Regions from separate parts of the Pseudomonas sp. LBUM1647 genome, predicted to be linked through region 1. Evidence: riboswitches for the same ligand, from Rfam matches in the RefSeq annotation. Region 1 holds a riboswitch; the other holds the start of a gene.

Region 1 (7,404 bases):
CCACGTACCACGCGCGAGATGATCAGCATGCAGGCGGCCAGTGTGGGCAAGGAAGGCCTGCAAACCGGTGACCTGATCTTCTTCGCCACCAATGGCGGTTCTCAGGTCAGCCACGCCGGGATCTACGTCGGCGAAGGTCGCTTCGTCCATGCACCGGCCACCGGCGGCACGGTGAAGCTCGACAGCTTGTCCAAAGCTTACTGGCAGAAAGCCTATCTGAGTGCCAAGCGCGTCTTGCAACCTGAGCACTTGGCACGCAACCCCTAAATGGCAGAGGTTGTCATGACCGCTCGCACACTCAATCTCGACGATTCCCTGTATCAATACCTGCTCGACGTTTCCCTGCGCGAAACGCCGCTGCTCAAGCGTTTGCGTGACGAAACCCAGGCGCTGCCCATGGCTCGCTGGCAGGTGGCACCCGAGCAAGGTCAGTTCCTCGCGCTATTGGTGAAACTCACCGGTGCCAAGCGTCTGCTGGAAGTGGGCACCTTTACCGGTTACAGCGCGTTGTGCATGGCAGCTGCATTGCCGGATGACGGTTCGCTGATCTGCTGTGACATTCCCGGCGACTACAACGCCACCGCGCGCCGTTACTGGCAGGAAGCGGGGCTTGCCGAGCGGATCGATCTGCGTCTGGCGCCCGCGCTGGAAACCCTGGCTCAGCTGGATCAGCAAGAGTCATTCGACCTGATCTTCATCGACGCCGACAAAGCCAACTACCCACGCTATCTGGAGCACGCATTGCGTCTGCTGCGCGTCGGCGGTCTGGCGGTGTTTGATAACACGCTGTGGAGCGGACGGGTGCTTGAGGACAATCCCGAGAGCGAAGACACCCGAGCCATCCAGGCGCTCAATCGTGCCTTGAAGGATGACTCGCGTGTGGACCTGTCGTTGTTGCCGTTGGGAGATGGATTAACCCTGTGCCGTAAGCGCTAGGCGCCTATTGAAAAAGATCGCAGCCTTCGGCAGCTCCTACAGTGGATGGTGTACACCCTGTAGGAGCTGCCGAAGGCTGCGTCTTTTGACTTTTACTTGGCCGCCGACACGCGCCACACCTTGTTGCCCACGTCATCCGCCACCAACAAATCACCCTGCTGATCAATCACTACACCTACCGGCCGGCCCATGGCTTTTTCCTCGTTGTTGAGGAAACCAGTGAGTACATCCACCGGCTGCCCGGTCGGTTTCCCTGCGCTGAACGGTACAAAAATCACTTTGTAGCCACTGTGCGGTTTACGGTTCCATGAGCCGTGCTGGCCGATGAATGCGCCTTCCTTGAATTGCGCCGGCAGTCTGTTGCCTTCAGCGAATGTCAGGCCCAACGAGGCGGTATGCGGGCCGACCGCGTAGTCCGGCGCAATGGCCTTGGCCACCAGGTCGGGGTTTTGCGGCTCGACGCGGATGTCGACGTGCTGACCGTAATAACTGTAAGGCCAGCCGTAGAACCCGCCGTCCTTCACTGAAGTGATGTAGTCCGGCACCAGATCGCTGCCGATTTCGTCGCGCTCGTTGACCGCCGTCCACAGTGCGCCGCTCTGAGGTTCCCAGGCTAGCCCGTTTGGATTACGAATCCCCGAGGCGAAGATCCGATGGTTGCCGGTGGCGCGATCCACTTCCCAGATCGCCGCGCGACCTTCTTCCTTGTCCATGCCGTTTTCCGCAACGTTGCTGTTGGAGCCTACCGTGACGTACAGCTTGCTACCGTCCTTGCTGGCGATGACGTTTTTGGTCCAGTGGTGATTCAGCGTGCCGCCCGGCAGGTCGATCACCTTCATCGGCTCTGACTTGATCGCCGTCTCGCCGTTTTCGTAGTGGAAGCGCAGCAAGCGGTCCGTGTCGGCGACGTACAGGTCATTGCCGACCAGGGTCATGCCAAAGGGTGAGTTGAGGTTTTCCAGGAACACCGTGCGGGTTTCAGCGATGCCGTCGTGGTCCTTGTCCCGCAGCAGCGTGATGCGGTTCGGGCTCGGTACGCTGGCGCCGGCACGGCCCATGACTTTGCCCATGACCCAACCACGAACGCCTTTGCCGTCATCGGGTTTGGGTGGTGCGTTGGTTTCGGCCACCAGCACGTCGCCATTGGGCAACACGTAAAGCCAGCGCGGGTGATCGAGGCCTTCGGCAAATGCCGCCACCTGAGTCCCTGTCGCGGCGATGGGTTTCGCACCGTCCGGCCAGCCGATCGCCGGGGCGATGTTCACCGTCGGGATCAGGGTCTTGTTCGGTTCTGGCAGCTTGGGTGACGGGCCGGTGCCGTCGGAGACTTGCAGGCTGGAGGTTTCACCACAGGCGGCGAGCCCTCCGGCGAGCGCGATGACGAGAACGAGCTGAGGCTTGCGCATGCTGATCTTCCCTATGAATGCATTGACCTAATCAATAGAGAAGCGCAGGTGCGCGATGGTTCAACCGGTCAGCCGCGGGCTTCTTTGAACAGCACGGCTATGCCGGGGTGATAGTTGCCGGCTTCGTTGCGCAACTTGCGATAGGCATAGGGGAAGTACCAGGCTACCGCGCAGGTGTGTTCCTTTTGCAGGTCGTCGACCATGTCCTGGAGTTCTTCCGGAGTAGCGCTTTGTTGGGCTTTTTGCGGTGCAACGAACAGGCAGCCGAGTTTCAGGTCGCTGGCGTAGCTGATGCGCTTGGCGTCGCTGGTGATGTCTTGCAAAGCTTGAGTCAGGTTCAGGCTGTTGACGCGTGGCCAGCGTTGAGTGGCTTGAAGGTACGCGCGCTCTTCGCTGGTCGCGATAAACAGGTCGGCGCGGCCATTGCGTTCGCCTTCTTCAGTCTGTTTACGGGTCGGTGTTTGTTGCAGCGTAACCATTTCCGCCATCCAGGCCGCGGCGGAAAGCAGGCTCAGGTTGGCTTTTTCGTCGAACCAGTAAGGCGTGTCGTTATCGCCGCGCACGGCGTTGTAGCGGTCGATACAGTCAAACCAGCGTTCCAGCACCGGGCGCAGGAATTCCAGCTTCGGATTGCTGATGATCATGCCTTGCATATGGCTCACCCTTGTTATTGTGTTGTGAGTTTATGGCTCTTTGATATCACTGCTGAGAGTGTGGCACAAGATTGGCGTCAGATAATTGATCGACGGCAGTTATTCGCTCGCAGGCCGCCCGTCTTCAATTGACGCTCCATCCCCAACCCTCTAACCTTCGCGGCTTGTTTCAGGTGCTCTGTGACCTTGGTCGACAGAGTGAAACAGGGAAGCCGGTGAGTGACTATCTTCAAGCGACGAAGAGTCATGATCCCGGCGCTGCCCCCGCAACGGTAAATGAGTGAAGGCTGCGCCTTGAGCCACTGTGTCGTATGACATGGGAAGGCGCGCAGTCAGGCCAACGCCGCTCATGAGCCCGGAGACCGGCCTGATCCATCCAGCGGCATCACGGTGGGCGATGCCAGGCTTCTTGCCGTCTATTCTTGTGCCTGCCCGCCGTTATCCAGCCTCAACGGAGAGCTCCCCCATGACTGATACCCCCGATCGTGACGAACGTCATCTGGCGCGCATGCTGCGCAAAAAAGCCGTGATCGATGAACGCATCGCCAATTCGCCGAATGAATGCGGCCTGCTGCTGGTGCTGACCGGCAACGGCAAAGGCAAAAGCAGCTCGGCCTTCGGCATGCTCGCCCGGTCCATGGGCCACGGCATGCAGTGTGGCGTGGTGCAGTTCATTAAAGGGCGCAGCAGCACCGGCGAAGAACTGTTCTTCCGGCGCTTCCCGGAGCAGGTGCGTTTTCATGTGATGGGCGAGGGCTTCACCTGGGAAACCCAGGATCGCCAGCGTGATATCGCCGCCGCTGAAGCCGCGTGGGCGGTGTCCCGCGAATTGCTGCGTGATCCGTCGATCGGCCTGGTGGTGCTGGATGAATTGAACATTGCGCTCAAGCACGGTTATCTGGATCTCGATCAAGTGCTCAGCGACTTGCAGGCCCGTCCGCCGATGCAGCACGTGGTGGTCACCGGTCGTGGCGCCAAGCCGGAGATGATCGAACTGGCCGATACCGTCACCGAAATGGGCGTGATCAAGCACGCGTTCCAGGCCGGGATCAAAGCGCAAAAAGGCGTCGAATTGTGAGTCAACCACGTCATTGCCCGGCGGTATTGATTGCCGCGCCGGCTTCCGGTCAGGGCAAGACCACCGTCACCGCCGCGCTGGCCCGTTTGCATCGCAATCAAGGACGCAAGGTTCGCGTGTTCAAATGCGGCCCGGATTTTCTCGACCCGATGATTCTCGAGCGCGCCAGCGGTGCGCCGGTGTATCAACTGGACATGTGGATGGTCGGCGAGCAGGAAAGTCGTCGTCTGTTGTGGGAAGCCGCCGGCGAAGCCGATCTGATCCTCATCGAAGGCGTCATGGGTCTGTTCGACGGTACGCCGTCCAGCGCTGATCTGGCGCGACACTTCGGTGTGCCGGTGCTCGGTGTGATCGACGGCACTGCCATGGCCCAGACCTTTGGCGCACTGGCCCTGGGGCTGGCGCGTTATCAGCCGGACTTGCCGTTTGCCGGTGTGTTGGCCAACCGCGTCGGCACCCTGCGTCACGCGCAATTACTGGAAGGCAGCCTCACTGAAGGTTTGCGCTGGTACGGCGCTTTGTCCCGGGAAACCGGGATCGAATTGCCGAGTCGCCATTTGGGTCTGGTTCAGGCCAGTGAGTTGAACGATCTCGATCTGCGCCTCGATGCGGCGGCCGATGCACTGGCCAGCAGTTGCGAGGTCGCGCTGCCACCAGCGGTGGAATTCGCCGCTCCTGATGTGATCGCTGTCGAGCCTCTGTTGGCCGGCGTTCGAATTGCCGTGGCCCGTGACGAAGCGTTCGCCTTCACCTACGGCGCGAGCCTGGATTTGCTGCGAGCCATGGGCGCCGAGTTGCTGTTTTTCTCGCCGATCCGTGACACGCAATTGCCGGAGGCAGACAGTCTTTATCTGCCGGGTGGTTATCCCGAATTGCACCATGTGGCGCTGTCACAGAACACCACGATGCTGGCCGCCATTCGCGCTCACCATGCGGCGGGTAAACCGTTGTTGGCCGAGTGCGGTGGCATGCTTTATTTGCTCGATTCTTTGACGGATGTCGAAGGTACTCGTGCTGAACTGGTCGGCTTGCTGGCCGGTGATGCGGTGATGCAAAAGCGTCTGGCCGCGCTGGCATTGCAAGCGGTGGAGTTGCCGGAAGGTTCGTTGCGCGGCCACACCTATCACCACTCGCTGACCAGCACCGAGCTTGAGCCGATTGCTCGTGGCCTGAGCCCTAACGGTGGGCGAGGGGCAGAGGCGGTTTATCGTGAAGGGCGGATGACCGCGTCCTACGTGCACTTTTACTTCCCCTCCAATCCATCGGCGGTTGCCGCGCTATTTGCGCCTGACCAAAACCCTGTGGGAGCGAGCTTGCTCGCGAAGAGGCCATGACCGACAACGCATTTTCCGAGGCCGAACGCGAAGCAGTTTATCGAGCCATCGGCGAACGCCGCGACATGCGTCATTTCAGCGGCGGCACCGTCGAGCCCGAGTTGCTGCGGCGCCTGCTCGAAGCCGCTCATCAGGCGCCGAGTGTCGGCCTGATGCAGCCCTGGCGGTTCATCCGCATCAGCGATCGAGCCCTGCGCGGCAAGATCCAGTCACTGGTGGAAGAAGAACGCATCCGCACCGCCGAAGCCCTCGGCGAGCGCACCGACGAATTCATGAAGCTCAAAGTCGAAGGCATCAACGACTGCGCTGAGGTGCTGGTCGCTGCGCTGATGGACGATCGCGAGCGTCATATCTTCGGCCGCCGCACGATGCCGGAAATGGATATGGCCTCGTTGTCCTGCGCGATCCAGAACCTCTGGCTGGCCTCCCGCGCTGAAGGGTTGGGCATGGGCTGGGTCTCGCTGTTCGAGCCGCAAGCGCTGGCCGACCTGCTGGGTTTACCCGCCGGAGCCAAGCCCTTGGCCGTTCTTTGCCTGGGGCCGGTCAAGGAATTCTATCCGGCGCCGATGCTGGTACTCGAAGGCTGGGCGCAGGCGCGTCCGCTCAGTGAGTTGCTGTATGAAAATTATTGGGGAGTGAGTCAATGAGTGTGGCGTTGTTGAGTGTCGCCGCGGTTGCGCTGGATGCGCTGCTGGGTGAACCCAAACGCTGGCATCCGCTGGTGGCGTTCGGCCGTTTTGCCGACCGCATCGAGCAACGTTTCAATGGTGAAGGTCGCGGCTGGCGCAGCCATGGCGTGACTGCCTGGGTGATTGCAGTGTTGCCGCTGACCCTGCTGGCCACGGCGTTTTCCTGGGCGCCTTATGTCGGCTGGATCGTCGAGATTCTCGTGCTCTATTGCGCCCTCGGCATGCGCAGCCTCGGTGAACACGTCGAGCCGGTGGCCAAGGCGCTGCGCAGCGATGATCTGGACGAGGCGCGCAAACGTGTCAGTTATCTGGTCAGCCGCCAGACCAGCGAACTGGACAAAACTGAAGTCGCCCGCGCCGCTACAGAATCAGTGCTGGAGAACGGCAGCGACGCGGTATTCGCTGCGCTCTTCTGGTTTGCTGTCGCCGGTGCGCCCGGTGTGGTGCTCTACCGTTTGAGCAACACGCTGGATGCGATGTGGGGTTATCGCAACGAACGCTTCGAACGTTTCGGCTGGGCGGCGGCAAAGATCGACGACGTCCTCAACTATATTCCTGCACGCCTGGTGGCGCTGACCTACGCGCTGCTGGGCAAAACCCGGCTGTCGCTGAGGTGCTGGCGTACTCAGGGCCCGACCTGGGACAGCCCGAATGCCGGCCCGGTGATGGCGGCCGGTGCCGGTGCGCTCGGTGTCGAGTTGGGCGGGGCGGCGATTTATCACGGTGAACTGCATCAGCGTCCGCCATTGGGCGAAGGCGTGCCGGCGGACGCCGACTCCATCGACCGAGGCTGGCAATTGGTCCAGCGCGGGGTATGGTTATGGCTGCTGATTCTCTGCGTGGGAGCTGAATTCTATGCTTGAGCACGGTGGTCGGTTACGCAAGGCGGCGCTCGACTACGGCATCGCCGAAGCCGATTGGCTCGACCTGTCCAGCGGCCTCGCGCCTTGGCCGTTTCCGGTCCCGCAGATCCCGTTGCGGGCCTGGGCGCGTTTGCCGGAAACCGATGACGGCCTGGAGCAGGCGGCCTGTGATTATTACGGCGCCGCTCAGGCGCTGCCGGTGGCCGGTTCGCAAATGGCGATCCAGTTGCTGCCGCGTTTGCGCCGGGCGGGCAAGGTCGGCGTGCTCTCGCCGTGTTACGCCGAACACGCCGAAGCGTGGCGCCGTAACGGCTACATCGTGCGTGAAGTGCTGGAGCAGGAAGTCGACTTCTACCTCGACAGCCTCGACGTGCTGGTGGTGGTCAACCCGAACAATCCTACTGGCCTGAGCCTGACACCGAGTCGGCTGCTCGACTGGCACTCG
Region 2 (7,404 bases), 1.1 Mb from region 1:
ATCGACTCGTTCAGCGAAGCTTTCCTGGACGATGCGGTAGTCGACTACGCCACAGACCGTATGGGCGGCCAGCTCACCATCAAGGCGCCAAACGCCAAAGTACCGATGGTCAGCGCCGACAGTCCGGTCAACGAGCGTATCAACTATTACCTGCAAACCGAGATCAACCCGGGGCTGGCCAGCCACGGCGGTCAGGTCAGCCTGATCGATGTGGTCGAAGACGGCATCGCCGTGCTGAAGTTCGGCGGCGGTTGCCAGGGCTGCGGCCAGGCAGACGTCACCCTTCGCGAAGGCATCGAGCGCACGTTGCTCGAGCGCATTCCCGAGCTCAAGGGCGTTCGTGACGTCACCGACCACACGCAGAAAGAAAACGCCTACTACTAAGTAAGGTGTTCGCTGCAGACATAAAAAAACGGCGCCCCGTGAGCGTCGTTTTTTTATGGGTGATAGATAACCAGTGAGTGAAGGGATTTACCTGTGGCGAGGGGATTTATCCCCGTTCGGCGGCGAAGCCGTCGCTAAACCTGCTTGCTGGGTATGCCTGAAAGAATGCAGAGGGTCCGCTTCGCGGCCCAACGGGGATAAATCCCCTCGCCACAGGTAAATCCCTTCACCACAGGGTTGTGCTTGGCTCAGGGTCGGAAGAGATGCGCATGCCCGGCGCGATACAGCGACGACTCACTGAAGTGATCACTGCCCAAAACCCGGCCCACCAAAATCAACGCCGTGCGCCGAAACCCCTTGGCTTCAACCTTCTCGGCAATATCCGCCAACGTCCCCACCACCCAATCCTGATCCGGCCAGCTCGCCCGGTGAATCACCGCGATCGGGCAATCCGCGCCGTAATGCGGCAGCAATTCGGCCAAGATCTTCTCCAGATGATTGACCCCCAGATGAATCGCCATGGTCGCCCCGTGCTGCGCCAGGCTGCCAAGCTCTTCGCCGGCGGGCATCGCGGTTTTGTCGGCATAGCGGGTCAGGATCACGCTTTGCGACACGTCCGGTAACGTCAGTTCCGCACCCAACAGTGCCGCGCAGGCCGCCGTGGCCGTGACGCCGGGAATGATTTCAAACGGGATGTCGAGTTCGCGCAGGTAGCGAATCTGCTCGCCAATCGCGCCATAAAGACTCGGATCGCCGGAGTGCACCCGGGCCACGTCCTGGCCCTTGGCATGGGCAGTCTTGAACAGTTCGATGATCTGTTCCAGGTGCAGTTCGGCGCTGTTGACCACCTGTTCGGCGCGATGGCCTTCCAGTACGGCGGCGGGCACCAGGGAGCCGGCATAGATGATCACCGGGCAGCTGCGAATCAGCCGTTGGCCTTTGACGGTGATCAGTTCCGGGTCGCCGGGACCTGCGCCAATGAAGTAGACAGTCATCGTCGGTTCCTGTGAGAAAAAGGGGCTGGGCAAGGCTTCAGATGAAGATTGCTCATGATCAAAGACGGGGATTATCGGGGATTTTAGGCGGCGCCGGCCAATGCCAAGGTGGCCTGGGCATATTTTTGTCGTGAAATCAGTAATTTTGCCGGTGCCTGGGCCAGGTGTTCAGCCAGGGCCAGGGCGGCACTTTCCGCGACGCCGTAGCAGCCGGTGCGTTCGAACGCGATGTCCGAGCGATGGCTGAGTTGCGGTTGATAGCCGGCCAGTTGTTCGCTGCTGAAGTACATCAGTGGGAGTGCGAGTTGTTCGGCTAATTCGATCAAGCCCGGTTCTTCGCGCTTCAGGTCGATGCTGGCCAGGGCCTTGATCTGGTGAAGTTCGATTTTATGAGCCTGTAACGCCTGATCGAGCAGCGCCCGCAGCGTGCTGACGGGGCAGCCGCGCTGGCAGCCCAGGCCGACCACTAAAGTCGGCGCTGCGCTGACATCAGTCATGCGTGGTATTGACCATCGCTTTTGCGGCGGAACAACCAGGCACTGATCAGGCCCAGGGCCAGCCAGAATGCCACGTTGGTCAGCTGCGAAGCGATTTTGAACTGAGCTTCCAGGGCTTCCGGAGCCAGCATCGAGTGGACTTCCGGTTGTGGTGCGCCGATCACGTGAGGAACGGCCAGAATTGCCACGCCGAGCACTTTCATCAGCCAGTGACGGCTGAACACGATCAATGCGATGCCGACCGCGGTGGAGGCAGCCGTGCCTATCCACCACATCTGCCGTTGCGCCAAATCAGCGGCGGCAGTGCCCGGCAGCTCAGGCGGCAGACCGAGGGTCGGTGCCAGCACGAACGTCGCGTAACCGGCCAGGCCCCAAAGCAGGCCTTGGGAGGTTTTGGTCGGTGCGCGCAAGGTGTAAAGACCGGCCAGCATCAGCGCGAAACCGACCGCTACCACCAGGTTGCCGCCGGTAGTGGACAGCACGCGCTGCCAGCCATCTTCCGGTTCCCAGGCTTCGGCGTCGTGGGTGTGAGCGGCGACAGCACCCGCGGCGTGTTCGTGGACTTCAACAGCAGCCGGCTCGGATTTTTCGTAAGTCTCGGCCTGCAAAATCAGCGGAGCCACCCAGAAACTTTGTAGCAGGGTCAGCAAAAGGGCGGCCAGCAGCCCGGTGAAACCTGCGGTTTGCGCGATACGCTTGATCATGTCGGCAGGTCTCAATGACACGGGAATGCAGAGCTGTGGCGGGTATCGTGAGCGGCGTTGTGCACCGCTTCGATGTGCGAGAAACCGGCGAAATACACAAGGCATGCGCCAAGGATCGACGCGCACACGGCGGCGGTCAGGCGTTGAGTCAGGGTATTGGTGGTGCTGGCTGTCGTGTGGCCGGTGCTGCTGATGATCGACATGGCGCTTCCCTCTGGTCTGTCAGCGGGTGATATAGAGCGCATGGAAGACCCCTGCGAGTCGGGCACGCAGAGGTTCAAACAGCGCCCGCCCACCGCGGGTTTGTTATTCAGTGATCGTAATGGTCACTTTGTGTTGCGGGCCGGTCTCCGGGCTCACGAGGGGCGCTGGCTTTCGCCTTGACCTGCAAGCATCACCTTCCCATGCCGAACTGCTGGCACAGTGGATCTGACGCTTCGCTCGCTTACCGTTGCGGGGGCAGCACCGGACTGACATGACTTTAGAGTAAAGCACATGATTCACCGGTTTCCCGTTTCACCCTGTGAAGGGCACCCGTAACAAGGCGTGTAGGAGAGCATGGGCGGGGGTTGGGCGTCAATTGGCATGGGTTCTCATCTCGATACCTAGGTGGATACCTGTGGTGAGGGGATTATTGTGGCGAGGGGATTTATCCCCGTTGGGCTGCGAAGCGGCCCCTGCATTCTTTCAGCCACACCGAGTTGTCAGAATCTACGACGGCTTCGCCGCCGGACGGGGATAAATCCCCTCGCCACAGGCAAGCCCCCTCACCACAGGTATCGCAATCAACTTGCGGACATTGACCCGCCCCCACACGATGCGTAGCCTTGCGCTTTCGAGGTTCTTCGGCGTTTGCCGAAGCTAAGAAGGGAACGCGGTCGATGCCGCGGCTGCCCCCGCAACTGTGAACGGTGATGTTCGCTGCCACGCCACTGCAAACCCTGTGCAACGGGTTCGCGGGAAGGCGCAGCGAATGCCAGGCCCACAAGCCTGGCACACCGTCAGCCAGGAGACCTGCCTCGACACAGATTCTCACTACAACCGGGCGGGGTGATCCGGTGGCGAACTCTTCCGCGCGCGCATCCGTCGCAGCGATTGTCGTCCCGTATGCCCGCCACCTTGCCAAAGGGCATCCGATGAAAACACTGGCCAAACTCCCCGTCACCATCGTTACCGGCTTCCTCGGCTCGGGCAAAACCACGTTGCTGCGGCACATGCTCGACAACGCTCAGGGCCGCCGCATTGCGGTGATCGTCAACGAGTTCGGCGAGCTGGGCATCGACGGCGAAATCCTCAAACAGTGCTCCATAGGTTGCACTGAAGAAGAAGCCAACGGCCGCGTCTACGAACTGGCCAACGGCTGCCTGTGCTGCACCGTTCAAGAAGAGTTCTTTCCGGTGATGCGCGAATTGGTCGCCCGTCGCGGCGACCTCGACCACATCCTCATCGAAACCTCGGGCCTGGCCCTGCCAAAACCGCTGGTGCAAGCCTTCCAGTGGCCGGAAATCCGTAGCGCCTGCACCGTTGACGCGGTCATCACCGTGGTCGACAGCCCAGCGGTCGCCGCCGGCACCTTCGCGGCTTTCCCGGACCAGGTCGATGCCCAGCGCAAACTCGACCCGAACCTGGACCACGAATCGCCGCTGCACGAACTGTTCGCCGACCAACTGGCCAGTGCCGACCTGGTGATCCTCAACAAGGCCGACCTGATCAGCCCTGAAGACCTGGCCCGTGTACGCCTTGAAGTCGCAGAAGAACTGCCGCCAGCGGTGAAAGTCATCGAAGCCAGCAGCGGTCGCGTGCCACTGGACGTGCTGATCGGCCTCGGCGCCGGCTCTGAAGAACACATCGACAGCCGTCACAGCCATCACGATCACCACCATGAAGGCGAAGACGATCACGACCACGATGCCTTCGACTCCATCTCCATCGAACTGCCGCAAGCCGACGAAAGCCTGCTGCTGGACGCGTTGACTCAACTGGTGGTCCAGCACGGCATCCTTCGCGTCAAAGGTTTCGCGGCGATTCCGAACAAGCCGATGCGCTTGCTGATCCAGGGCGTGGGCACACGTTTCGACAAGCACTTCGACCGTCAGTGGGGCGCCGACGAAGCGCGTACCACGCGCCTGGTATTGATCGGTCAGGAGCTGGACGCCACTCTGCTTGAAGCGCAATTGCGCGCTGCGCTCAGCGTTTAAGCCATGCACCTGCTCAGGACCCAGCCCGGCGGTTTCGTGTCGGATGACAACATTGCCGACCTTGGACAAACCCCCGCCGAACTGGTGATCCTCTGCAGCGGCGACTCAAGCCTCGCGCTGCTCGCCGAAGCGGCGCAGCAGTTGCCCGACGATTACCCGAGTGTGCGCCTGGCCAATCCGATGCAGGTGCAGAATCACGCGTCGGTCGACTTGTATGTCGACGAAGTGCTGCGCCATGCCAAGGTGATTCTGATATCGCTCCACGGTGGCATCGCCTATTGGCGTTACGGCGTCGAGCGTCTGGTGGAGTTGTCACAGCGCGGCGTGCAGCTGATTCTGGTGCCCGGCGATGACCGCCCGGACCCGGAACTCAGCGAGCTGAGCACGGTGGGCGCGGAAGACCGCGATCGGCTCTGGCAGTTTCTGCGTCAGGGCGGCATGGGCAATGCCCTGGATTTTTTTCGCTGCCTCGCCAATCGTTGGCTGGACCGCGACTACGCCTGGGCCGAGCCGCAAACCCTGCCACGCACGGCGATTTACCACCCGCAAAAAAGCCCCGCTGAACTGAAGGATTGGCAAGCCGACTGGCAGGCCGATCAACCGGTGGCAGCGGTGCTGTTTTACCGCTCGCATTTGCAGGCGGCGAACACCGGTTTCATCGATATTTTCTGCCAGCGTTTGCAGGCCGCGGGGTTGAACCCGTTGCCGATTGCGCTGGCCAGTTTGAAAGAGCCCGGTTGCCTGACGGTGGTCGAGGACCTGTTGGACGAAGTCGAGGCCGGCGTAATTCTCAACACCACTGGTTTCGCACAATCCAGCCCTGAAGCGCCGCATTTGCGGCCGTTTCGCCGCAACATCCCGGTGATTCAGGCGATTTGCGCCCAGGACAACGAACCCGGTTGGCGCGCCAGCGAACAAGGCCTCGGTCCGCGTGATCTGGCGATGCACATCGCGCTGCCGGAACTGGATGGGCGGATCATCAGCCGACCGATCAGCTTCAAAGACCTGGCCTGGCGCAGCGAGCGCAGTCAATCCGATGTGGTCTGCTATCGGCCACAACCGGAGCGCATGGATTTTGTCGCCGAACTGGCGCGGCGCTGGATTGATCTGGCGCGAGTGCCCAACGCTGAAAAACGCATCGCCCTGATCCTCGCCAACTACCCGACCCGCGACGGTCGCATCGGCAATGGTGTCGGCCTCGACACTCCGGCCGCGGCGCTGAACATCCTGCGTGCGCTGCATAAAGAAGGTTATCCGCTGCCGGCCGAGTTGCCTGATAGCGGCACCGCGTTGATCCAGCAATTACTCGGTGGCGTCAGCAACGACCTCGACACCCTCAACCAGCGTCCGTGTCAGCAAAGCCTCGCGCTGGACGACTACAACCTGATGTTCAACGCCTTGCCCGAATCCAACCGCCACGCCGTACTGGAACGCTGGGGCTCGCCCGAAAGCGATCCGATGTTCCGTGGCGGACGAATGATGATCGCCGGGCTGCGCTTTGGCCTGACCTTCGTCGGCATCCAACCGGCGCGCGGTTATCAGGTTGATCCAAGCGCGGTGTATCACGACCCGGACCTGGTGCCGCCTCACGGTTACCTGGCGTTCTATTTCTGGTTGCGCAACACCTATGGCGCCCACGGTGTGATCCACGTCGGCAAGCACGGCAACCTCGAATGGTTGCCGGGCAAAGGCGTCGGGCTGTCTGAGCATTGCTGGCCGGATGCGCTGCTCGGTCCGTTGCCGAACATCTATCCGTTCATCGTCAACGATCCGGGCGAGGGCGCCCAGGCCAAGCGCCGTACGCAGGCGGTGATCATCGATCACCTGATGCCGCCGCTGACCCGCGCCGAAACCTACGGTCCGTTGCGCAACCTCGAATTACTCGCCGATGAGTATTACGAAGCGCAATTGCTCGATCCGCGCCGAGCCCGGGAATTGCAGCGCGACATCCTGCAACTGGTGCGCGAGACGCACATCGACCGCGAACTGCAACTGGACGAAAAACTCGACAGTGATGCCGATGCGGCGATCTGGTTGCCGCGTCTGGACACCTATTTGTGCGACTTGAAAGAGTCGCAGATCCGCGACGGTCTGCATGTGTTTGGCGAGTCGCCGACCGGGCGCTTGCGCATCGACACGTTGTTGGCGTTGTTGCGCATTCCGCGTGGCGATGGGCGTGGTGCGCAATCGAGTCTGCTGCGGGCCTTGGCCAAGGCATTCACGTTGGGCTTCGATCCGCTGGATTGTGCGCTTGCTGAGCCTTGGATCGGGCCGCGTCCGATCGAACTGCTATCCCTCACCGATGAAGTCTGGCGCACAGCGGGTGATGCCCGCGAACGTCTGGAACTGTTCGCCACTCAACTGATCTCGCAGACGCTACACCAACCTCAAGCCAAACCCGTCCCCTGTGGGAGCGAGCTTGCTCGCGATAGCGGTGTGACAGCTAACATCGATATGACTGACCCACCGCTATCGCGAGCAAGCTCGCTCCCACAGGTGGCCACCTGGTCTGACGTCCGCGCCATCATCGACAGCCTGCGTGAAGTCGTCGCGCCACGGCTGGACGCCTGCGGCCCGGCGGAAATGCGCGGTCTGCTCGATGCCCTCAGCGGCCGCTTCGTGCCGG

Evidence for each region. A riboswitch is a leader RNA that binds a small molecule or an ion and turns the genes downstream of it on or off. The one in region 1 is predicted to bind cobalamin.
Region 2: another riboswitch for cobalamin. It lies ahead of cobW (cobalamin biosynthesis protein CobW); the one in region 1 lies ahead of cobO (cob(I)yrinic acid a,c-diamide adenosyltransferase).

The regions. Positions count from the first base shown of each region.
Region 1 is NZ_CP166809.1:5,029,982-5,037,385, reverse strand. It holds gene ACA059_RS23085 (C40 family peptidase) at 1-267, shown strand, start outside; gene ACA059_RS23080 (O-methyltransferase) at 283-936, shown strand; gene ACA059_RS23075 (PQQ-dependent sugar dehydrogenase) at 1,029-2,342, opposite strand; gene ACA059_RS23070 (hypothetical protein) at 2,411-2,995, opposite strand; cobalamin riboswitch at 3,150-3,380, shown strand; gene cobO (cob(I)yrinic acid a,c-diamide adenosyltransferase) at 3,462-4,073, shown strand; gene ACA059_RS23060 (cobyrinic acid a,c-diamide synthase CobB) at 4,070-5,407, shown strand; gene bluB (5,6-dimethylbenzimidazole synthase) at 5,404-6,054, shown strand; gene cbiB (adenosylcobinamide-phosphate synthase CbiB) at 6,051-6,959, shown strand; gene cobD (threonine-phosphate decarboxylase CobD) at 6,952-7,404, shown strand, end outside.
Region 2 is NZ_CP166809.1:3,970,377-3,977,780, reverse strand. It holds gene nfuA (Fe-S biogenesis protein NfuA) at 1-384, shown strand, start outside; gene cobM (precorrin-4 C(11)-methyltransferase) at 633-1,379, opposite strand; gene ACA059_RS18070 (cobalamin biosynthesis protein) at 1,463-1,876, opposite strand; gene ACA059_RS18065 (CbtA family protein) at 1,873-2,580, opposite strand; gene ACA059_RS18060 (CbtB domain-containing protein) at 2,592-2,783, opposite strand; cobalamin riboswitch at 2,905-3,133, opposite strand; cobalamin riboswitch at 3,402-3,616, shown strand; gene cobW (cobalamin biosynthesis protein CobW) at 3,717-4,778, shown strand; gene cobN (cobaltochelatase subunit CobN) at 4,782-7,404, shown strand, end outside.